3 regions of the Glutamicibacter sp. X7 genome follow, and region 3 is predicted to be linked to each of the others. Evidence: riboswitches for the same ligand, from Rfam matches in the RefSeq annotation. Region 3 holds a riboswitch; each other region holds the start of a gene.
What was found. Region 3 has a riboswitch for thiamine pyrophosphate ahead of thiM (hydroxyethylthiazole kinase). Riboswitches for the same ligand answer to the same signal wherever they lie in the genome.
Positions count from the first base shown of each region.

Region 1: linked by a shared signal. The riboswitch ahead of thiO (glycine oxidase ThiO) and the one ahead of thiM (hydroxyethylthiazole kinase) in region 3 are both predicted to bind thiamine pyrophosphate.
Region 2: linked by a shared signal. The riboswitch ahead of thiC (phosphomethylpyrimidine synthase ThiC) and the one ahead of thiM (hydroxyethylthiazole kinase) in region 3 are both predicted to bind thiamine pyrophosphate.

Region 1 covers NZ_CM142678.1:2,420,196-2,428,193, reverse strand. Annotated here, with positions in the region: gene ACYU0X_RS11575 (NAD-dependent epimerase/dehydratase family protein) at 1-145, shown strand, start outside; gene ACYU0X_RS11570 (OsmC family protein) at 142-582, shown strand; gene ACYU0X_RS11565 (YnfA family protein) at 600-938, shown strand; gene ACYU0X_RS11560 (mechanosensitive ion channel) at 1,176-2,396, shown strand; gene ACYU0X_RS11555 (GNAT family N-acetyltransferase) at 2,482-3,498, opposite strand; TPP riboswitch at 3,579-3,689, shown strand; gene thiO (glycine oxidase ThiO) at 3,686-4,813, shown strand; gene thiS (sulfur carrier protein ThiS) at 4,814-5,059, shown strand; gene ACYU0X_RS11540 (thiazole synthase) at 5,062-5,868, shown strand; gene ACYU0X_RS11535 (ThiF family adenylyltransferase) at 5,869-7,017, shown strand; gene ACYU0X_RS11530 (GNAT family N-acetyltransferase) at 7,048-7,581, shown strand; gene typA (translational GTPase TypA) at 7,727-7,998, shown strand, end outside.
Region 2 covers NZ_CM142678.1:3,454,765-3,462,762, forward strand. Annotated here, with positions in the region: gene ACYU0X_RS16385 (acetyl/propionyl/methylcrotonyl-CoA carboxylase subunit alpha) at 1-1,989, shown strand, start outside; gene ACYU0X_RS16390 (MaoC family dehydratase) at 1,986-2,489, shown strand; gene ACYU0X_RS16395 (HpcH/HpaI aldolase/citrate lyase family protein) at 2,486-3,310, shown strand; gene ACYU0X_RS16400 (hypothetical protein) at 3,323-4,432, opposite strand; TPP riboswitch at 4,552-4,661, shown strand; gene thiC (phosphomethylpyrimidine synthase ThiC) at 4,658-6,400, shown strand; gene ACYU0X_RS16410 (DUF4822 domain-containing protein) at 6,698-7,210, shown strand; gene ACYU0X_RS16415 (GNAT family N-acetyltransferase) at 7,359-7,838, opposite strand.
Region 3 covers NZ_CM142678.1:52,163-60,160, reverse strand. Annotated here, with positions in the region: gene ACYU0X_RS00310 (aldehyde dehydrogenase family protein) at 1-876, opposite strand, end outside; gene ACYU0X_RS00305 (hypothetical protein) at 972-2,573, shown strand; gene ACYU0X_RS00300 (GntR family transcriptional regulator) at 2,570-2,932, shown strand; TPP riboswitch at 2,968-3,062, shown strand; gene thiM (hydroxyethylthiazole kinase) at 3,052-3,837, shown strand; gene thiE (thiamine phosphate synthase) at 3,849-4,490, shown strand; gene thiD (bifunctional hydroxymethylpyrimidine kinase/phosphomethylpyrimidine kinase) at 4,487-5,923, shown strand; gene ACYU0X_RS00280 (uracil-xanthine permease family protein) at 5,960-7,219, shown strand; gene ACYU0X_RS00275 (LacI family DNA-binding transcriptional regulator) at 7,229-7,998, shown strand, end outside.

The sequences.
Region 1 (7,998 bases), 1.2 Mb from region 3:
GGCCCACCCGTTCGAGCTGGATACCAGCGCCGCGAAAGAGCTGGGGTATCGCCCGGCGGATAGCTTGTCGCTCGTGGCCGAGGAGGTGCAATGGGTGCTGGATTCCCAGCGTGCCGGGGCGCTTCATGGGAGGATGGGAGCATGAGTGAAAATACCCGATCCCTTCGTGAAGTGAGCGTCGAACGCACCGAATCCTGCCGCTACCGGGCGACCAGCGCCGAAACCGGTGCCAGCGTCGAATTCGGTCAAGGGGAGGGGCTGCTGACCCCGGTGGAGCTACTGCTGGCCGCCATTGCCGGCTGCTCGGCCATCGACGTGGATGTGGCGACCACCCGCCGCACCGAACCGGAGAAGTTCGAGGTGGCCGCCAGCGGGTACAAGGTGACCGAAGATGGGGCCAGCAAAATGGAGGACATCACCATGTCCTTTGACCTGAAGTTCCCGGATACCGAGGACGGACGCAAGGCCCGGGGTATGGTCGAGCGCATCGTGAAGCTCTCCCACGACAAGTACTGCACCGTTTCGCGCACCGTGGAGCACGGCGCGAGCGTGCGGAGTATCGTCGAAACCGATCAGGCGTAGCCCGAAAGCGTAGCGCAATGAATTCCGAGGTGCTTCGATCGGTGGCCCTGTTCGCACTGGCCGCGCTCGCCGAAATCGGCGGGGCCTGGCTGGTGTGGCAGGGGCTGCGCGAGCACCGCGGCCTGCTCTGGGTCGGGGGCGGGGTGGTGCTGCTGGGTCTCTATGGCGTGGTGGCCACCCTGCAGCCGGATGCGAATTTCGGACGTATCCTCGCGGCCTATGGCGGGGTGTTTATCGTCGGCTCGCTGGCGTGGGGTGCGGTGCTCGATGGGTACCGCCCGGACCGGTTTGACCTCATCGGCGCCGCCATTTGCCTAGTGGGCGTCGGCGTCATTATGTACTCCCCACGAGGCTAATCTTCGCTGGGTGAAAAGCCTCCATGGCTCCTTGCTGAAAGTTTCATGAACATGGATCCGTAGCGATTTCCGGGGATGTTCCTCGCAGATCGTGGATTTTGCCAATATTTGCCACGGATTTCGCGCTTGGGTTGAGTTCCCACCGTGTATTGCGTCGTTCGTGCTCAGTATTCTGCCCTAGTCAGGGCGGACTCCTCGTCGTAGGGTCAAAGGTGTCCCCACGTTTAAGGAGCAGTGATGCAAACTCAGAACGTTTTCGGCAACATCGATTGGGCGCTGTTGACACAAAGGGTTGTCACCGCGCTGATTATTCTCCTCGTCACCTGGCTTTTGGCCAAGATCATCAAATGGGCCATCGGCAAGCTAGTGACCAGGGTGAAATTCCTTCAGAAACAAGGCAACGACGGAGCGCAACTAGGCCAGTCACTTGGCAAGGTCGCGAGCCTGATCGTTTGGTTATTCGGCTTGGTGGCCATCCTGCAGCTGTTCTCGTTGACCGAGGTACTGTCCCCGGTGCAGAACCTGCTCACAGGGGTTATGGCCTTTATCCCGAACCTTATTGGTGCGGGCTTCATCTTCTTTATCGGTTACGTAATCGCCAATATCGTCCGACAGCTGGTTGTCACCGCGCTATCGACCGTCGACTTCTCCGCCCTGGTCAAGAAATTCTCCAAGGACCGCGAGGAGCTCGATGAGGCCGCCAGCCGCGAGGCCCAAGGCAAGATCGTCGACGTCTTGGCTAACGTTCTATTTGCTCTGATCCTGCTGGTCGTGGCCATTGCCGCCCTGCAGGTGCTGGGTCTGGAAGCTATCTCCGGTCCTGCACAGCGCATGCTCGAACTGGTACTGGCCGCTATCCCACAGGTGCTGATGGCACTGGTGCTGCTGGCCATCGGTATCATGATCGCCAAGTTCGTTGGGCAGCTGCTCGAATCCACCCTGCACGGGGTGGGCACCGACCGGGCCGTCGCCGGCTGGGGCATCGTGCCGGAGGGGCAGAGCGCCTCGGGCATTATCGCCACCATCGTGCGCATCGCCATTGTGCTCTTCTTCGGTGTGATGGCCGCACAGATGCTGAACTTCCCGGCGATCACCAACATCCTCAACGAGGTGCTGGCCCTGGGTGGCCGGGTGCTCTTCGGTGGCCTGATCATCGCCGCCGGTTTCGTCGTGGCCAACGTGATCAGCAAGTTCATGGCCGACGGCACCGCCTCGAAGATCGTGCGCTACACCGCGATCGCCCTGTTCGTGGCCATGGGCCTGCGCTACATGGGCCTGGCCGATTCGATCGTGAATATGGCCTTCGGCGCGGTAGTCATCGGTGCGGCGCTGGCCGCGGCACTGGCCTTCGGTCTCGGCGGACGCGACGCAGCGGCCAAGGTGCTGGCCAAGTCCAAGCTGGGCGAGGACAACGGACCTAAGGGTACCGACCTGCCGGATACCGATCCGTTCCGCTAAAGCTGAGGCTCGATCAACCGACGATCGGCACTATCGGGGGATCGCCCACCACACGGTGGGCGGTCCCCTTGCCTTTGCCCGGTAATTATTGGTGCAAGGGCAGCTCGCGTGCCGAGGCCGGCCGTGGGTCACTGGCCAGCCGGGAGTACAGCAGGGTATCCACGCGCTGCCCGTCAATGAGGAACTTGCCGCGCTCGCGGCCCTCGCAGATGAATCCGGCCCTTTCGGCCACGCGGCGCGAGCCCGGATTATTCACGCGCAGGCCCAACTCGAGCCGGTGGATCCCGTGCGTGTCGAAAAGTACCCGAGCCAGGGTACGCAGCGCCGCGCTGACCACACCGCGACCCCGGTACGCGGCGTGCATCCAGTACCAGACCCAGGCGTTGTTATTGGTGGCATCGATCCCGGCGCTGACCAAACCGGCCAGCCCGTCTTCGGTGGCGATGGCCAGTGGGAGCTGAAGGTTGGCCGGATCCAGCAGCCGGGCCACATACTGCTCGGCTTCGGCCATGGTGGTCACCTGACCTTGCCGAGCCATGGCCGCGGCGTCCGAATCAAAGGCCGCCAACACCGCCTGTGCGTCCTCCGGTTCGAGGGGGCGCAGGAAGATGCCGTCGTGTGGTGCGGCGGGGTGTGCCGCGGTAGAACGTGGTGCGTCGTCGGCATTAGGTTGCTCTAGCTCTGCGGCGGCTGCGGGTAGCGGCTCGCTGGTCGCCGTACCCTGATGAAAGAGCAAACGCCATTCGCCCTCGTGCTTTTGCCACAGCGAACTGCGGTGGGCAGGTACCGAGCCGGTCTCGGAACGCCAGCGCAGCAGCGCGGTCTGTGGGGCCAGCAAACACAGCTGCGGTGCAAGCACTTTGCCGGGGACCCCAGGTCCGGCGTCGGCGGCGGGCTCAGCTTGCAGCAGGGCCACGATGGCGGCGAAATCATAGCTGGTGCCCGAGACGCCGACCTCGGTGAAGTGCGGGTGCAGCAGCTCGCGCAGGGACTTTTCGTCGTGCCGCACGGCCGGATCCAGTAGCCGTGCCTCACTGGCGGTCAGGTGCTCGACGAGGGGAGCGGCGGGGTCGAGAATCTGCGGAAAATCCGTGTGCTGCATGATCACAGTAGATCACGCCGCGAGGCTAAATGCTCACGTCATGGAATTTCGCTTAGTGAGCGGGCTCATGCTTATAATCGCAACAACTTCGCGGGAGCCCACCGATTGGAACGTGGGCTGAGAGGGCCGAACGCCGACCGCCAGACCTGATGCGGGTGATGCCGCCGTAGGAAGGAAGTGTGCCGTCGTGCATATTCTCGTCGTGGGCGCCGGAATCATCGGCCTCGCCACCGCCTTCGAACTCAAAACAGCCGGGCATACGGTCAATGTGATCGACCCCGACCCGGCCGGTGGGGCCAGCCACGCCGCCGCCGGCATGCTTGCCCCGGCCGCCGAAACCGTCTGGGGCCAACACACCCTGCACCCGTTGATGGTGCAGGCCGCCGCCGACTACCCTCAGTTCATCGACCGCATCGAGGCGATCACCGGAGAGCGCCCGGACTACCGGGATAACGCGACACTCGTGGTGGCCGCCGAGGCCGCCGACCGGCAGGCCTTGAACGAACTCGAATCCTTGCAACAATCCCTGGGGCTGCGCACCGAACGGCTGCTGGGTTCGCAGGCCCGGGCGGCCGAACCGGCGTTGGCGGCCAATATTGCCGGGGCCATGCGCTTTGCCGACGATCATCAGGTCGACCCACGCTCGCTGACCGCTATCCTGCTGCGCTACCTGCACGCCGAGCTGGTCCGCGAGCAGGCCATCGAGGTGCTCCGCGAGGCCGGAACGATCAGCGGGGTACGCCTCGCCTCGGGGCGAGTGGTTGAAGGCCACTGCGTGGTATTAGCCACCGGACTCGGTGCGCTGGCCGGTGCCCCGGAGCTACCGCTGCGTCCGGTGTACGGCGACATTGTGCGGCTGCGCCCGCACGGCGGACGGCCGCTGATCGAGCACACGGTGCGCGGGATCGTCAACCGCCGCCCGGTCTACCTGGTGCCACGCCGCGACGGTTCGCTGGTGCTCGGGGCCAGCAGCCGCGAAGACGGCCGCGCCGAGGTCAATGTGGGGGCGTTGCACACCCTGCTCGACGATGCCCGGCGACTGGTGCCCGGGGTGGCCGACGCCTCGCTCCTGGAGGTGATCGCCCGGGCCCGGCCTGGCACCGAGGACGACGTACCCATTATCGAACGCGTCGAGCAGGGCCTGGTGGTCTCCACCGGCTACTTCCGGCACGGGATTCTGCTGACTCCCTTCGCCGCCAAGGCCACCGCCACCCTCGCCACCGGCGGGCAGCTGCCCGCCGCCCAACAAACCACCCTGTCCCTGAGCCGCTTCACCGGCGGCCACCTGCCAGCCCAACCCGTGGAGGCAACCTAAATGCACAGCATCGACATCCAGCTGAACAACCAGGCGCACAGCGTGCCAGCCGGCAGCACCGCCCGCGACCTGATCGCCACGCACACCGGACGTGCACTGGGCGAGGACGGGCGTGCCGTGGACGGCAGCCGCCTCGGGGTCGCCCTCGCCGTGAACGGCGCGGTGCTTCCGCGCGGCAAGTGGGCCAGCTACGCACTCTGTGCCGGGGACCGCCTCGATATCGTCACCGCAGCCCAAGGAGGCTAATCATGAGCACCATCGACCACTTGGCTACCGACACGTTTGAAATCGACGGGCAGCAGTTTAGCTCGCGGCTCATCCTCGGCACCGGCGGGGCCAGTTCGCTGGCCAGTGTCGAACAGGCGCTGGAGGCCTCCGGCACCGAGATCACCACCGTGGCCATCCGGCATTTCGCCGCCGCCGGCTCCGGGTCGGTCTATGAGCTACTGCGCCGCAACAACGTGCGCCCGCTGCCGAATACCGCCGGATGCTTCACCGCCCGCGACGCGTTGCTCACCGCCCAACTGGCCCGCGAGGCGTTGGAAACCAACTGGATCAAGCTCGAGGTCATCGCCGACGAGCACACCCTGCTGCCCGATCCGATCGAGCTGTTTAGCGCCGCCGAGCAGCTGGTGGCCGAGGATTTCACGGTCTTCGCCTACACCAACGACGACCCGGCCCTGGCCAAGCGTCTCGAGGATGTGGGGGTGGCCGCCATCATGCCCGCCGGTTCACCGATCGGCTCCGGGCTGGGCATCCTTAACCCGCACAATATTTCCACCATCGTCGCACGCAGCAACGTGCCGGTGATTCTCGACGCCGGGGTGGGCACCGCCTCGGATGCGGCGTTGGCCATGGAGCTGGGGTGCAGCGCGGTGCTGCTGGCCAGCGCGGTTACCCGCGCGCACAACCCGGCGCTGATGGCTCAGGGGATGCGCGAGGCGGTGCGCGCCGGGCGTGCCGCCCACCTGGCCGGGCGAATTCCGCGCCGTGACGTGGCGCTGGCCTCCTCACCTGCCGAGGGCATGATGCAGACGCTGGTCGGTGAACTGTAGATGCCGCTGCCCCCGTTGGTGGCCCCCGGTCCGCCGCTGTCACCGGATGAGCTGGCCCGCTACGCCCGGCATCTGACCCTGCCCGGGGTCGGTCCCGAGGGGCAGCGCCGCATCCGCAACGCCAAGGTGCTGCTGATCGGCGCCGGCGGACTGGGTGCCCCGATCCTCCAGTATCTGGTGGCCGCCGGCCTCGGCGAGCTGACCGTGATCGACGACGACCGCGTGGAAGCCTCCAACCTGCAGCGCCAGGTCATTCACCGCGAGGCCGACGTGGGCCTGGCCAAGGTGGACTCGGCGGTGCAGGCCGCACACCGGTTGGATGCCGGGGCGCGCGTCACCCCGATCTCCGGCCGACTCACACCGGCAAACGCCCTAGAGCTCTTCGCCGCCCACGATCTGGTCATCGATGGCACCGATAACTTTGCCACCCGCTACCTGAGCAACGACGCCGCCGAGCTGAGCGGTACCCCGCTGGTGTGGGGCACGATCTTCCAGTTCTACGGCCAGGTCTCGGTGTTCGCCCCGGGGCACGGTCCGATGCTGCGCGACTTGTTCCCGGAGATGCCCGACGCCGACTCGGTGCCCAGCTGCGCCGAAGGCGGGGTCTTCGGCGCGCTGTGCGGGGTGGTGGGCGCGACCATGGCCACCGAGGCGCTGAAGCTCATCTGCGGGGTGGGCGAGCCGCTCATCGGACGGCTGTGGTGCTATGATGCGGCCGCGGCCCACACCATGACCCTGATGCTTGAAGCCGACCCGGACCGTGAACCTGTTCGGGAGCTGGGCCAGTACCAGCAGGTCTGTGCCGCGCCCCCGGCAACCGTGCGCGACCTGCAGGTCGGCGAACTGGCCGCATTGCAGGAAGGCGCGACGGTGCACCTGGTGGATGTGCGCGAGAGCTGGGAACGCGAACTGTTGGCCATCCCCGGCAGCATCCATGTGCCACTGGACCGGGTCCTGGCCGAAGGGTGGGCGGCGTTGCCGGACGCGCCGGAAGATCGCGTCACCGTGCTGGTGTGCAAGACCGGGGCACGTTCACAACGTGCGGCCAGCGCGCTACTGGCCGCCGACGCGCAGGCCACGGTGCTGAATCTGGCCGGCGGTACCCTGCGCTGGGCCAGCGAGGTGCGCGGTGAAGTTCTCGACTACTAGTACTGCTCGCTGATCTGCAAGGATGAAAGGGTGAGTGAAACGAATCGACTAATCATCCGCCAGCTGCGGCCCAGCGATCGGCAGCAGGCCGAAGCCCTGCATGAGCAGTTGCTGGCCGACGAATTCGAGTTCCTCGTCGGACGCGGTGAGCAGGAGTCCTTCGCCGACTACGTGGCCCGGCAACTGGCCAATGAGGAGGGCCGCGACATTCCCGAAGGCTGGGTGCGTGCCGGATTCTATGTGGCCGAACGCGACGGGGAGCTGCTGGGCCGGCTCGGCGTACGCTATGAACTGAACGCCTTCCTCGCCTCGGTGGCCGGCCACCTAGGCTACGGGGTGGGCCCGGCCTACCGCCGCCAAGGGGTGGCCGAGGCGCTGGCCCGCTTCGGCCTGCAGCGGCTCCACGCCTCCGGCGTCGACCAGGCGCTGATCACCTGCGACGAGTCCAATACCGGGTCGCGGGCCACCATTGAAAAGGTCGGCGGCCGCCCCGATCGGCAGCAGCCGACGGTTCGTCGTCATGACGGCGGAACGACGCTGCGGTTCTGGGCCCCCACCGGCTGAATAGCACCGCCAGATACCCGCGCGCTGTTGCGTACAACACGCTGACGCGGCTTTTTTGGTGGGAGCGCGTAAAATAGAATCTTGGGTCAACTGTGGCCCCGACCCAATGACCCTAAAACTCTCTAGCGGAAGTGAGCCTTCACGCATGTCAGAAAACACGACGATTCGCGAAGATCTTCGCAATGTTGCCATCGTGGCCCACGTTGACCACGGAAAGACCACCCTGGTCGACGCCATGCTGCAGCAGACCGGTGCGTTCTCTTCGCACGGTGAAACCGAAGACCGCGTGATGGATTCCGGCGAGCTGGAGCGTGAAAAGGGCATCACCATCCTGGCCAAGAACACCACCGTGTTCTACTCCGGTCCTTCCGCCGAGGGCAAGAACCTGACCATCAACGTGATCGATACCCCGGGTCA
Region 2 (7,998 bases), 200 kb from region 3:
GGCGAAATCGCGGTCCGCGTCATCCGCACCCTGAAATCCCTGGGCATCCGCGCGGTGGCGGTGTATTCCGACCCGGACGCCACCGCCCTGCATGTGCGCGAGGCCGACGAGGCGATCCGGCTCGGCCCCGGACCGGCAACACAGAGCTACCTGAATATCGAGGCGGTACTGGACGCCTGCAAGACCAGCGGCGCCCAGGCCGTCCACCCCGGCTACGGGTTCCTCTCCGAGAATGAGCGGTTCGCCGCCGCGCTCGAGGCGGCCGGCATCAGCTTCATTGGCCCCAGCGTGTATTCCATGCACCTGATGGGCGACAAGATCAGCGCGAAAAACCACGTGGCCGCCCACTCGGTCCCCACCACCGAGGGCGTGGCCAAACCGGGGTTGGACGACGCGGCGCTGATCAGCGCGGCGGAGCGCATCGGCGCACCGCTACTGATCAAGCCCTCGGCCGGTGGCGGGGGTAAGGGCATGGTGGCGGTGCACGACCTGGCCGACCTGCCCGAGGCGCTGGCCAGCGCCCGACGCACCGCACGCAGCGCCTTCGGCGACGAAACCCTACTCCTCGAGCGGCTGGTCACCCGGCCGCGGCACATCGAGGTGCAGGTACTGGCCGATCAGCACGGGAATATCGTGCATCTGGGCGAACGCGAATGCTCGCTGCAACGCCGCCACCAGAAGGTCATCGAGGAGGCCCCGGCTCCACTGCTCGAGGGACTACCGAATGGGGCCGCGATCCGCGAACGCCTCGGGGCCGCGGCGGTGGCCGCGGCCCGCTCGGTGGAATACACCGGGGCGGGCACCGTCGAATTTCTGGTCAGCGACGATCGGCCCGAGGACTTCTACTTCATGGAGATGAACACCCGCTTGCAGGTGGAACATCCGGTCACCGAGGCGGCCATCGAGGTGGCCGGAGCCCCGATCGACCTGGTGGCCTGGCAGGTGCGCATCGCTGCCGGCGAGCGCCTGGACTTCGCCCAGGATCAGGTGGCCTTTGTCGGCCACGCCGTCGAGGCCCGGGTCTACGCCGAGGATCCACAGGCCGGTTTTCTGCCCTCCGCCGGGCGGATTCTGGCGCTGAACGAACCGACCGGGCCGGGAATCCGCGTGGATTCCTCCTTGTGCGAGGGCGGGATCGTGGGCACCGATTACGACCCCATGCTGGCCAAGGTGATTGCCGCGGCGGACACTCGCGCCCAGGCCCTGGCACGACTGGACCGGGCGCTGGGTGAAATGCTGATCCTCGGGGTGCGCAGCAACCTGTACTACCTGCGCGCACTGCTGGCCAACGATGAGGTGCAGGCCGGGCGGCTGGATACCGGGCTGATCGAGCGCACCCTGGAATCCTTGCAGCCCGGGGCACCGGAGGCGGCGGAGGTCGTGCTGGTCGCGGCCTGGGTCCACGCCCAGCGCAACGTCGGCGACGGCCTTTTCCAGGCGGCCGACGGCTGGCGACTGGGCGCGCAGGCGCTAGCTGCCACGGTTCATCTGGTGTTGGACGAACAAAACTACCGGGTGCAGTTGAGCCCGGACGGGCGCGCGGTGCTCCACCCCGAGGGTGCCGAACCCAGCGAGCACCACGTTGACGGCCCCGCACAGCGCTTGACGGTCGACGGCCGCACCCGGCCGGTGCACATCGTGCGCGAGGGCTCGCAACTATGGGTCCGTGCCGGAAGCCACACCCGCAATTGGCGGGTGCTCAGCCGGTCCGAGCGGCTGGCCGAACGACTGGCCGGTCTCAACCGCGAGGGCACCAGCAACGGGCAACTGACCGCCCCGATGCCGGGCACCGTGGTGGCGGTGGGCGCCGCCGAGGGCCACCAGGTCTCCCCCGGCGACCTGGTGGCCACCATCGAGGCAATGAAAATGGAGCACCAGCTCACCGCCCCGATCGCCGGGGTGCTGCGCCGAAGCCCGCTTGCGGTCGGCGACCTCGTCACCGCCGGTCAACTCATCGCAACCGTCGAACCAGTGGAAGAGCAGTCATGAGCCAGAGAATCGAACAGCGCGGACGCTACCTCGACGAGCTGGAAAGCGGCACCGTTTACGTGCACCGCCCGGGACGTACCCTCACCGAGGCCGATAACGTCCTGTTCACCACGCTGACCATGAACACGCAGGGGCTGCATTTGGATGAGGCCTTCGCCAGCGCCCAACCCTTTGGGCGGCGACTGGTCAATTCCATGCTCACCCTCAGTACGATGGTCGGCCAGTCGGTGGCGCAGCTGACCGAGGGGACCATTGTGGCGCAACTGGGGCTCAGCGATATCTCCTTCCCGCACCCGATGTTCCATGGAGACACCCTCTACACCGAGACCGAAATCCTCTCCGTGCGGCCCTCCTCGTCGCGGCCCGGGCAGGGCATTGCCACGATGCGCCATACCGGCTATAACCAAGAGGGAACCATCGTGGCAACCGCCAGCCGCAGCTGCCTGATGTGGACCCGCGCCGCCCACGAAGCGGACAAAGCTCAGGAGCGTAGCCGATGACACATGCAAAATACTCCACGGGGCCGGCCCTCTTATTCTGCCCGGCCAACCGTCCCGAGCGCTTCGCCAAGGCGGCCGAACGCGCCGATACGGTCATCCTCGATCTGGAGGACGCGGTCGGTGAACAGGAAAAGGACGCCGCCCGGCAGGCGCTGATCGATCACCCGCTGAATCCCGAGCGCACCATCGTGCGCATCAATCCGGTGATCAGCGGTCATTTCCCCGCCGACCTGCGGGCCCTGGCGCAGACCGAGTACCGCACCCTGATGCTGGCCAAAACCGAGGACGGTGCGGTGCCCGCCGCGCTGCCGGACTATCGGGTCATCGCCCTGTGCGAGACCGCGCGCGGGATCGCCAATATCGCGGCCATCGCCGCCACCAATAACGTGGTGGGTCTGATGTGGGGCGCCGAGGATCTGATCGCCTCGCTCGGCGGCACCAGCTCCCGCGGCACCGACGGCAGCTACCGTCAGGTGGCCCGCTATGCCCGCGCCCAGGTGCTGATACATGCCGCCGCGCACGGCAAGGCCGCGATCGATTCGGTGTACCTGGACATTCCCGACACCGCCGGCTTGCTTGCCGAGGCGCAGGATGCCCGGGCCAGCGGCTTCACCGCCAAGGCCTGCATCCACCCAAGCCAGGTTCCGGTCATTCGGCGGGCCTACTACCCCGATGCGCAGGAGGCCGCCGCGGCCTCGCGCATCCTGCGCGCCGCCACCGAGAATTCCGGGGTGTTCAGCTTCGAGGGGCAGATGATCGACGAACCGGTGTTGCGGCAGGCCCGCGCCACGCTGGCCGCCTGGGAGGCCGGGGAACAGTAGGCTCGACCCCGCTTATTCGGCGGCCTCGATGAGGCTTTCGGCCTCGCTGACCCCGGCGGAAATGACCGGCAGCAACCGTTCATCGACCTCGTAGGAATCGCCTGCGGCGCTCAGTAGCCCAAAACCGGCCAGCGAGGCCAACGCGGCCTGTGCCTCGGGCAACACCACGTCGAATAGCTTCGGGCCCACGCTGCGTCGCAGCGGCTCAAACTCCGCATCCTTACCGGTCACCGCGGTGACCAGCAGGTTCCGCAAGATCAAGTAATGCGCCTCGTCGCGCTCGCTGGGGTCCTGATGCGGCAACAGGTGGCTTTGCACGCAGCCCACCGCCATCTCGAAGAGCACCTGGGCGCTGTCGCCGGCCTCCCCCTCGGTCAGGCTGGCGAAGGCCGCCTCATCGCGCACAACAAGTTCTTCGCCGGGCTCCACCACGGACATCACCGCGGCGTTCCAGACATGGGCGAAAACCTCCGGAGCCGGCGCATCACCGCTGGTAGTGGCCGGATCAACACCCACCGAACGCATGATCCGTTCCCGGGCCGGGCTGTCGTCGCGGGTGAACTCATCGAGGTGCACACCCTCACCGAGCGCCAGCGCGAGGTCCTTGACCTTCGTGTACAGGTCGGTGCCGCGCAGCAACTGCACCAGCTCCGCGTCATCCTCGGCGAACCCGGTCAGCGCGGATTCGAGGATCTCCTGCAAGGCCTCGAGCTCTTCCTGCGGCCCCTCCCAGAGACCGCGGGCGGCGAGATACTGGAGGTAGTCGATCCAGGCCCCGAAAATTGGCTCGACCTCCACCCCTTCGGGCAGCGACACCAAGAATTCGGCGAATACCTCGCCGAACAGTTCCGGGTCGATCGCGCGCAGATGGGCGTTGCCGGCCGCCTGAGCGTATTCGCCGCCCACGGACTTCACGACATCTAGCTGCATCTCGGCCACCTGCTGCGCCTGCGACTTATCGAAGCCCGGCGCTTGTTCGCGCACCCACAGGGCATAGTCATCACGTAGCGCGTCGAGCGCGATTCCGGCCTGCAACCGGTGCACGCTACGCCCCCGCGGAGCCGACTTGGCGGGGTTTCCCGCTCCGGCGTTCTTCTTACCCTGGCGTTTCTTGCCGGCCATGAGCCATCCTTGCTGATCGAGCGGAACTACGTCCCGTTAAGCCTACGTGTTCGCGCTGGCCACCGCGCGCCCGGACCGACACCAACTTGCCAGGCACCGCCCCGAACGTGTTAGCGTAATCGCGACCACACGGGTGTCCGTAAGCACGGGCTGAGATCGAACTGTAGCTGTTCGAGACCGTCGAACCTGTCCGGGTAATGCCGGCGAAGGAAGTGAGCTCATTCCATGAATGAATTTCAGCAGCACCCTGCCCATTCTCTGTCCTATCTCGAGGAGGGTGACCTGCGCGTTCCGGTCACCGAAATCGAGTTGGCCGATTCCCCCGATGGGCGAAGCAATCCCCCGTTGCAGGTGTACCGCACCTGCGGCCCCGGCAGCGACCCGGTACAGGGACTGCCACCCTTCCGCGAACAGTGGATCCGGGGACGCGGCGACGTTGAGGACTATGCCGGGCGCGGGCGCAACTTGCTCGACGACGGCAAGTCCGCGCTACGCCGCGGCACCGCCAGCGAGGAGTGGGCCGGGCGGCGCCCCACCCCGTTGCGTGCCACCGGTGAGCAGCGCGTCACCCAGATGCACTATGCGCGCCGCGGGCTGATCACCGAGGAGATGCGCTATGTGGCCCTGCGCGAGGGCTGCGATGTGGAGAAGGTACGTAGCGAGTTGGCCGCCGGCCGGGCCATCATTCCGGCCAATATCAACCACCCGGAAGCGGAGCCGATGATCATCGGCCGCGCCTTCCTGGTCAAGATCAACGCCAATATCGGTAACTCGGCGGTGACCAGCTCCATCGCCGAAGAAGTTTCGAAGCTGCAGTGGGCCACCGCGTGGGGGGCCGACACCGTAATGGATCTGTCCACCGGTGATGATATCCACACCACGCGCGAGTGGATCCTGCGCAATTCCCCGGTGCCCATCGGCACCGTGCCGATCTATCAGGCGCTGGAGAAGGTCAACGGCGAGGCTAACGCGCTGACCTGGGAGATTTTCCGCGACACCGTCATTGAGCAATGCGAGCAGGGCGTGGACTACATGACCATTCACGCCGGGGTGCTCTTGCGCTACATCCCGCTCACGGCCGATCGTGTCACCGGGATCGTCTCGCGCGGCGGGTCGATTATGGCCGGCTGGTGCCTGGCCCACCACAAGGAGAATTTCCTCTACGAGCACTTCGACGAGCTGTGCGAGATCTTCGCCAAGTACGACGTGGCCTTCTCCCTCGGCGACGGGCTACGCCCCGGCTCCATCGCGGACGCCAACGACGCAGCACAATTCGCCGAACTCGATACGCTGGCCGAACTGACCAAACGCGCCTGGAAGTACGACGTGCAGGTCATGGTCGAGGGACCCGGGCACATCCCGCTGCACCTGGTCCGCGAGAATGTGGAACGCCAGCAGGAACTGTGTGATGGTGCCCCGTTCTACACGCTGGGCCCACTGGTCACCGATATCGCTCCGGGTTATGACCACATCACCAGCGCCATTGGCGCCACCGAGATCGCCCGCTACGGCACCGCCATGCTCTGCTATGTCACCCCCAAGGAGCACCTGGGGTTGCCGAACCGCGACGACGTGAAGACGGGTGTGATCACCTACAAGATCGCCGCCCACGCCGCAGATCTGGCCAAGGGTCACCCCATGGCCCAGGCACGCGACGACGCGCTGAGCAAGGCCCGCTTCGAGTTCCGCTGGAACGATCAGTTCTCGCTCTCGCTCGATCCGGTCACCGCCCAGGAATTCCACGATGAAACCCTGCCCGCCGAACCGGCGAAAACCGCGCACTTCTGCTCCATGTGCGGGCCGAAGTTCTGCTCGATGCGCATCAGCCAGGACATCCGCAATGAGTACGGTTCGGCCGCCGAACAGCAGGCGCTGGTCGGAATGGCAGAAAAATCGGCTGAATTCCTCGCGTCCGGCGGAAAGGTTTATGTCAGCGCCGAAATTCCGGTGGGTGAGCCAAGTAGCTAGACAGGATTATCGGCTAGTTTCCTCCAATCCCAAAGGATTAGCACAGACTCGAGCCCTATAGTCATAAGTACCTCATGAAGGTGCGAGTGATGATCGACTGATGGCCCCGGTAGTTACCGGGGCCATTAGTCGTTAAGCCTTCGCTCCCCGCCGGGTCAAAGATCCCCCAATTGGCTATTTCTTCGTGGTCAACTGCCCGATGCCACGCACTGCGCCTCGCGGCGACGATAGATACTAAGCGGCCCGCCGAGCACGGTGAGCGGCCGCCAACTATTGCCGATCGACGAAGGATCTCCGATGAACTTCCGCTCCAAGCCAGTCAAGACCGCCACCGCCCTGGGTTCTGCCCTGTTGGCCGCGGGCCTACTTGTCTCCTGCGCCTCGGGCGTCTCCGAGCAGCCAACCACTTCCGCCGAGGCCTCCGCGACGCAAAGCCCCTCTCAGCTGCTGGCCGCTACCGCATGGGAAACGACCGGCGCCGTGGATCAGGACGACCAAGAGGTGGACTTGAGCGACGAACGCGCCGCGAATTTCGTTGGCTACGCCTACTTCAACCAGGACGGCAGCTTCCAGATGTATACCTTGGATGACGAGCCCAAGATGCAAGGTGAGTGGAGCATCTCGGAGGACGGAGCAACCCGCCATATTGTGGCCAAGGACGAGGACGGCAAGGTTCTCTTCGAGCGCGTCTCGCACATCACCACCCTGACCGGTGAGGAGTTCACCTACCGGGTCCCCGCCGAGGACGACCCGGAGCAGTTCGTGGACATCGTCCACACCCCCACCGACCACCTGGAACCCACTAAGTAAGAGCAGCTATCGGCAAGCTCCGGTGCGGGGCTAAGTTCACGCACAGATGAGAGCCTTAGAGTAATAAGTACCTCATGAAGGTGCGAGTGATGATCGAGCAAGCCGCCGGATATTTCCGGCGGCTTGTCTCGTTAAAACCGTCGGGACCTCAGCGAGGGTTGCCCACATTCAGGGGTAGCCGAAAGTAGGCGCTGTGGGGGTCGCTCCGATAAGACCCGAAGGCCGGTGCCGGAGTAAAGCCCACGGATTCATAGAGGGCACGGGCGGCACGGAAGTGATCGTGGGTCCCGGTTTCGAGGCAGAGCGTTCGAACGCCGCGCTCGGCCGCCACCTGAATAAGATGCTCGAGCATGCGACGGGCATGACCGCGTCCGCGATGCGCGGCATCCGTGCGCATGCTTTTGACCTCCGCCACGTAGTCGGCGAAAAAGTGCAACGCCCCCATGGTGATGGGCCGCTCCCCCAGATAACCGGCATAGAGCTGCACCGACGGTGCCATCAGGCGTTCCGTTCCGAAGGCGTGCCGGCTTTCCGATGGTGCGGTGGCCTCCAGGTCGCGCAGGTGCTCACCAATGAATTCGGCCATCCCGGGCGCATCGACGCCCACCGCCCTGATCTGTAGCTTCATAAACGGCAGTCTGCCAGAGTCATGTTTCAAACAGTTTGAGTCGCGGTCACAAGCGCGTTTCCGATGCTCGCTTTTTCGACGGCAATCCGGCCCGTGCCGTATCCCACCGCTGACATTGTCGGTCTTAGCTCGTATCCTAAAGCTACGTGCACCCCTTCAA
Region 3 (7,998 bases):
GTAGAAGGAGGTGATCGCCTTGCCCAAGCGATCCACCAACGCGTCGGTATCCCCGATGGACAGGACATAATCCGGGGCCACGCAGGTCTGTCCGGCATTCATGAACTTCGCGTAGGCGATGCGCTTGGCCGTGGGCAGCAGGTGGTTATCCACTACGGTCGGGCACTTACCACCGAGCTCAAGGGTGGTGGGCGTGAGATGTTGTGCCGCGGCGGCGGCCACGATACGTGCAACCTTCTCGCCGCCGGTAAAGAAAATATGATCCCAGCGCGCGCTCAGTAGTTCGCTGGCCGTATCACTGCCACCCTCGCACACGGCGTAGACCCGCGGATCGAGGTAGAGCGGCAAGAATTTGGCCAGTGCCCCGCTCGTGGCGGGGGCGACCTCCGAAGGTTTGATCAGCGCCGCATTGCCGGCGGCGATAGCAGCTACCAACGGCGCCAACACCAACTGCAAGGGGTAGTTCCACGGCCCGATGATGAGCACGACCCCAAGGGGCCGCGGTTCCACCTTGGCCATGGCTGGCTGCAGCGGCAACGGAACCTTGACGGTGCTTGAGTCCATCCACTCGGAAAGATGCCGCTGCGCGTAGTCAATCTCGGATTTGACCACATCAATCTCGGTGAACTTCGCTTCGGTGACGCTTTTGCCAAGGTCTTGCTCGAGGGCGCTGAGGAAATCAACCTCGCGCTCCTGAAGCATCTTTTCCAAGCCGCGCAGTTGTTGTGCACGGAAGCGTCGCGGGTGGGTGATCCGAGCGTCCGAGGCTTGGCGCAAACTCGCGATGACCTGCTGGATGCGCGCCGGATGTTCATCGACCGGCGGGGCGTGATCGCCCACCGGTTCGGGAAGCGGAGTAGAGGTAAACAAGCCCATAAACATGAGAGTACGGCACCGGACGGGCTTCGCGCGGACGGCAACCTGTCTTTTGTATCAAACTGTTGATACATTAATTGGGGAAAGGTGGATCCATGACTAATCCCTTGAGCGCTCAGTTGGGTAGCTTTGCCGTTGCCGCATTGATTTTCTATGTGATTCTGCGCGGCTTAGCGACGGGAAGGAACACAGATCGTCTGGAGCTAGCCAGACGGCACGCCTTCTGGTGCGCAACGATCGGCTTCTTTGCCAGCACTTCAGCGAATTCGCTTGACGCGCTGCAAAGCATCCAACTGCATGAATCTCAGCCACTGGGTATACCCGAGGCCGTGGGAGTTGCCACCACCCCCGCACTGTGGGTGGCTTTTCTTTACTTCGCCGGGCAATTCACCTGGCCCCGCAAGCTTGCTCCGCAACGCACCGCTTCCCTCGAACCACGCACGCTCTCGGGTTTGATCCCCAAAACCCTGGTTGCGGTGATGCTCAGCGTCTTTGCCGCCGGCCTCGTCGCCCTGCACAGCGTGCGTGATGTCCCGGGCCTAGCGCCCCGACCCGAAATCACCGAGGGCGATGGAGAAAACTACTCCATCACCCACTCGGCCCAGCCCGGCCTACGCGATTCCGCGGAGCTGCTGCCCTACCTGCTATTGAGTCTCGTGGCGCTTCTGGTGGTTGCACTGATCGCCACACTGGTCATCTTGCGCCGCAAGCCACTGGAGGGAATCACCGAACACGATAATCGGCTGCTGCGCATCACCTGGCTCAACCGGCTGTATCGCACCGTGACCGTGCTTCTGGCCACGACCGCCGCTCAGGCCTTGCACTACAAGGCGCGGTGGCTCTACGACCGGTCTACAGAGTTCCTCGACGGGCTCGGCGGCGGAATCGACTATATGGATCGGCTCGAGAGCGTTGCCGGCCGCTGGGACGAAACGGCGAACTACGCCGTCCTGGCCATCTCCTTCGGCATGTTGCTCTGGCGCCCACCAACGAACTTCGAGGCGCGCCGCCGCCAGGCAATCTCCCCCTTCGGACGGCTGCGTGAACAACTATTCGCGGTGCAGTACATGAGCGCTACGCTGGCTCTACTGGTAGCCGCCGCCTTCTGGCAGATGTTGCCGAGCACCGGACCTGCAAGCATGCCCACGGCTGAACGCACCACGGCTATTTTGCTCCTCATCACGGCAGTAGCCTTCTTGTATCTACTGATCAACGCCGCGTACCTGCTCTACATGATCATTCGGACGCGAACTCTGGGGCATCTGGCCAGGCCATCGGCCCCCTTGCCCCGATGGACCTATATCAGCGCCGGAATTGCTGTGGCAGTAACCCTCTACTTCCTGCTAAATCCCCCGCTAGATATGTTGTGGGGCTTTGTCACCCCTACCTGGTGGATCCCGCTCGTCTTAGTTAGCGCGCTTGTCGCGGCATATGCGGGTTTCTGTGCGCTCATCCGTGCAACAAAGATCCCCTGGAACGTCACCGCGCAGCAAGAAATCTGGTACCGGCAGGTTCTGGAATTCCGCTCGCTCCGCGTGGTGACCGGGGCCATCGTGTCCATGTTGCTACTGGGGTATCAACTGTTGAACGATTTCGGATTAGTCGGCGTGGTGATCTGCTTTGCACCCGCCGTGCTGGCCTTGCAGCGCCCGGCAACCCCCAAGATGCAGAGATCCAGCTCTGTAGGGATTCGATGAGCGCCAAGATTACCGTGGACCTGGATGCTGCGTTACCTCCCTACGAGCAGATCCGTAGCCAGGTCGCCACCTTCATCGCCTTAGGCGAGCTACCCGAGGGGAGCAGACTCCCCACGGTTCGCGCGCTGGCCACCGATCTAGGCGTGGCAACCGGCACCGTCGCGCGCGCCTATAAGGAACTCGAGGCTCAAGGCCTGGTGCAGTCACGGCGACGGGCCGGCACGGTGGTGGCCGCCGGTCACGCTAAACCGCATATGGAGCGGGATATCCTGCAGGCCGTGGATGACCTACTTGCCTTGGCACGAGCCCAAGGCGTCGATGAGACCACACTGATCGCGCTTATTCGGCGCCGGTCATGAATTTGTGATCTGCCGCGAGGTTACGTACGCTCGCATCGAGTGACACGGGGTGTCGGCGCCGCCGACTGAGATGAGACCCGTTGAACCTGAACTAGGTCAAACTAGCGGAGGGATGTCGCATGAGACTATCTGTCGTTGCCGAACGCATGCGCGCGCAACAACCCTTGGTGTTCTGTCTAACCAACGTGGTGGTCAGCAACTTCACGGCAAATGTATTGCTGGCCGCTGGCGCGGCCCCCGCGATGACCAATCTGCCCGGGGAAGCCCGCGAATTTGCCAAGGTGGCCTCCGCGGTGTTGGTCAACCTCGGCACCCCGACCACCGAACAAATGCGCGCCATGGAGCAGGCGGTTGCCGGGGCCAACGAGGCAAACACCCCATGGATTCTTGATCCGGTGGCCGTCGGTGCCCTTGGCGAGCGCACCGATTTTGCCCGCAGCCTGCTGCCAGCTCGGCCCACCCTGATCCGCGGCAATGCCTCGGAGATCCTCGCACTGGCCGGCTTTGAATCCGCCGGCCGCGGCGTTGATTCCACCGACAGCGTCACGGCCGCAATGGATGCCGGGACCGACCTAGCGCGCCGCTACGGCAGCGTCGTTGCCATATCCGGTCCGGCCGATGCCATCATCGAGGCCCACCGCATCACCCTCGTTCATACCGATGGTTTGGCGCTGACCAAGGTTACCGGCGGCGGGTGTGCCCTCGGAGCCTTCACGGCCGCCATGGTCGCCGCCAGCGACGAGGTCTTTGAAGCGGCCGTGTCCGCCCACGCTTGGTATGGACTAGCCGCCGAACGTGCGTGGTCGCGTTCCCGCGGACCTGGAAGCTTTGCAGTGAATTTTCTAGATGAGCTGGGCGAGGTAACGCCCAGTGACATCGACTTCGTACGACATGAGAAGCATTAGAGGACTGTTGAATGCGTGAACTTGGCCCCTACTTAGTGGCAAATACGGCAAGCTGCACCCCGCATAGCACCCTTGAAGTGATCGCGCAGGCGGTCGCCGGTGGCATTCAGTGGGTGCAATTGCGCGCGAAAGAGGAAACCGCGCGGGAATTCTATGAGCTGGCCATCGCGGCCGCCGAACTGACCGAGGGCAAAGCCGAACTGCTGATCAACGACCGGATCGACGTCTATTTGGCCGCCCGTGCGGCGGGTGCCGCGGTCACCGGTATCCACATCGGGCAGAAGGATCTTCCGGTTCGGGTGGCCCGCACGCTGATTGGCGAAGGCATTATCGGGCTCAGCGCCTCCTCCGACGATCAGCTGGCCCAAGCCGCGCGTGATGCGCAGGCCATCGACTATCTGGGCGTCGGAGCCATCCGAGCCACACCAACCAAAAAAGACCACCCAACACCTATTGGGATCGATGGCTTCCTGCGTGCTGCCGGTCGGGTAGATCTTCCCTGCGTCGCCATCGGCGCCCTGACCGCGCAGGACGCCAGCGCCCTGCGTCAAGGCGGAGCCGCCGGCATGGCCGTGGTTCGCGCAATCTGCGCCGCACAAAGCCCCGAAACCGCAACCCGTGAACTGATCGACGCTTGGGAGTCCGCCCGATGAGCCTGAATATTCTCTCTGTTGCCGGATCCGACCCCTCGGGCGGCGCCGGGATCCAAGCCGACCTGAAAACCATCGCCGCCTGCGGCGGCTACGGCATGAGCGTCATTACCGCACTGACCGCCCAGAACACCCAAGGTGTACGGTCTGTCCATGCCATCGAGCCAGAGTTCGTCGGTGAGCAGCTCCGTGCGGTCAGCGAGGACGTGCGGATCGATGCGGTGAAAATCGGGATGCTCTCCAATGCCGCAGTCATCGCGCAGGTTGCCGACTGGCTGGCTCACATCGAGGTGCCGGTGGTGCTCGACCCGGTCATGATCGCCACCAGCGGAGACTCGCTACTCGACGCGGACGCCACGGCGGCATTGCAACAATTGCTTCCCCGCGCCACGGTGCTGACCCCGAATATCGACGAGCTGGCCGCTCTCAGCGGCCAACCCGTCCCAGAGCGGTGGGAAGAAGTTATTGAGCTTGCGCGGCAGCTGGCCGATCGCCACGATGTGCTCGTCGTGGCCAAGGGTGGCCATCTGAACTCCAGTAGCTGCCCGGATGCCCTTGTAGGGGCCTATGGCGTTCTCGCCGAATATTCTTCTCCGCGCATAGATACAACTCACACGCATGGAACCGGGTGTACACTTTCCTCCGCGCTGGCCACCTACTACGCCGCGACATCCGACTGGTCGCAGGCGTTGGAGATGGCCAAAAGCTACCTCGCCGAAGCCATCTCAGGGGCGGCGAGCCTGCAGGTCGGCTCCGGGCACGGCCCGGTGGATCACCTCGGCGCGCTGCACCGCGCGGCCGGTTCGCAGCCGGGCGATCCGATGCTCGAATGGTGGGAGCGTATCGCGGATATTCGGGCGCAGATTGACGACCTTGAGTTCATCCGCCAGCTCGCCAATGGCACGTTACCGCGCGCGGACTTCGACTACTACATCAACCAAGATGCCCTCTACTTACGCACCTACGCCAAGGTACTGGCCCGCGCCAGTGAGATCTCCAGCGATATCGAGGCCCAACGCTTCTGGGCCATCGGTTGCACGGGAATCCTGGACGGGGAAATGGAACTGCACCGTGGCTTCCTGCCGCACTTCAGCGATACGCCGTCGGAAACCACGCTGAACTACGTCAACCACCTCAGCAGCTGCACCGCCAACTATTCCGAGCTGATCGCCGCCATCCTTCCCTGCTACTGGATCTACCAGGACGTGGGCCAACGTCTGGCGGCCGCCAGCCATCCGGAGCACCCCTATGCGGCGTGGCTGGCCGAGTACTCCTCCCCGGAATTCGACGCGGCCACCACCAAGGCGATTAATCTGGTCCGCGCGGCATGGCGACGCGCCGATGCGGCCACCCGTCAGCGCATGTGGCTCGCCTTCGAACGTTCAAGCCGCCATGAACTGTACTTCTTCGCCCAGGCGGCCGCCCGCGTAGAATAGGCGAGGCCAATTCCGGCCATGGCGGAAGGAACATAGGTGGGCTGGACAGTACACGGCGACGGCAAATCGATCACCCCGGGCGAAGTTGTCGCCCCGAATGAGCGGTTGCACTGGCCGCAGACCATCTCGATTGGCACCCAGCACATCTTGGCGATGTTCGGGTCAACCATCTTGGTCCCCACCCTGACCGGCTTCCCGGTGACCACAACCCTGTTTTTCACCGGGCTCGCCACGATCCTGTTCCTGCTGATCACGGCCGGCAAGGTACCCAGCTACCTCGGCAGTTCCTTCGCCTTACTGGCACCGGTGGGTGCCACCATGACCACCGGCGGGGGCATGGGGCCGGCACTGGGTGGGATCGTGATGACTGGTGCCCTGCTGTTGCTCGTCGGTGCCATCGTGCAGAAATCTGGCACCGGCTGGATCCACGCCCTCATGCCACCGGTGGTGATGGGCACCATCGTCGCGCTAATCGGGCTGAACTTGGCCTCGGCCACCCTGACCCCGATGAAAACAGTGCCGCTGACCACCTTCGGCACGGTGCTGGCCATTGTGATCGCCACCGTCGCCTTCAAGGGCCTGCTCGGGCGCCTCTCGATCCTGGTCGGGCTGGTCGCCGGCTACCTGCTGGCCATGGTCCAAGGCCAGGTGGATTTCTCCGCCGTGGGCGAGGCCCCGTGGATCGGCCTGCCGCAATTCGCCACCCCGGTCTTCGACTTCTCCGTGGCCTTGATGTTCCTACCGGCGGTCTTCGTGCTCGTGGCCGAGAATATCGGTCATGTGAGCACCGTGGGCCTGATGACCAAAACCGATCTCAGCGGCTACAACGGTCGGGCGCTGATGGCCGATGGCGCGGCCACCGTGATCGCCGGCTTCGGTGGCGGCTCGGCGACCACCACCTACGCGGAAAACATTGGCGTCATGGCCGCCTCCCGGGTGTACTCCACCGCCGCCTACTTCGTGGCAGCGATCGCGGCCATGGCTCTGGCCTTCCTCCCCAAGTTCGGCGCCCTGATCTCCACCATCCCGGCCGGTGTGATCGGCGGCGCCGGCATCGTGCTCTACGGAATGATCGGCATCATCGGCGCACGCCTGTGGATCGAGAACAAAGTCGACTTCCAGAACCCGATCAACCTGATGACCGCGGGCTCCGGTCTGATCATCGCCATCGCGGTAACCGAAGAGATTAGCTACGGCCCAATTCAGCTTGGCGGTATTGCCATGGGCACGATCGCTACGCTCGTGGTCTTCCATGTGATGACGACGATCACCCGGTTGCGCCACCACAGCGTCTAGTATCGATTTATGTCCACTTCTCGTCCCACGGCCCGTGATGTGGCACAACGTGCAGGCGTTTCCCGAAGCGCCGTTTCAATGGTGATGAACGGGACCGCGGCCGGTAACGTTTCGGCGGCCGCTCAGAAGCGCATCCGCGAAGCGGCCCGGGCACTTGACTACCGTCCTGACCCTTTGGGCGTGTCGCTGCGGCAGCAGAGAACCGGCATCATCGGCATCGTCACCGATGAAATCGCGTCGTCTCCCTTCGCCGGCAAACTCATAAGTGGGGTAAATAGTGCCGCGGCCGATCGCGGCTATCTGAGCATCATCTCCGATATCGGCCAGACCGCATTCGCCGGTCCGGGAACCGTCCGTGAAGAACACGCCATCCGTCAGTTGATTCGCCGACGAGTGGACGCGCTTATTCTGGCTACCAATGGCCTACGGACTCTTCGTGTTCCCAAACCGTTACTCACACTGCCAGCAGCAATGGCCAATTGCCGTGATGCCGAAGGGTTACTCGCGGCTTTTATCGCCGACGAGCGTGAAGGAGCCCAGCGAGCCACTGAACATCTGACAGCACTGGGACATCGCCGTATTCTCTTTATCGGCGGAGGCGACGACGAAGATGCGATCCCAGCCCGACTCGCCGGCTACCACGCCGCGATGACCACCGCTGGGCTCGAACCGTTGCCCCGCGTTGCGGCAGGATGGGAAATCAACGACGGGTTTACCGCCGCGCAAGTTGTCCTGACAGGCACCGAACGACCGACCGCCGTCTTCGCGGCAAATGACCG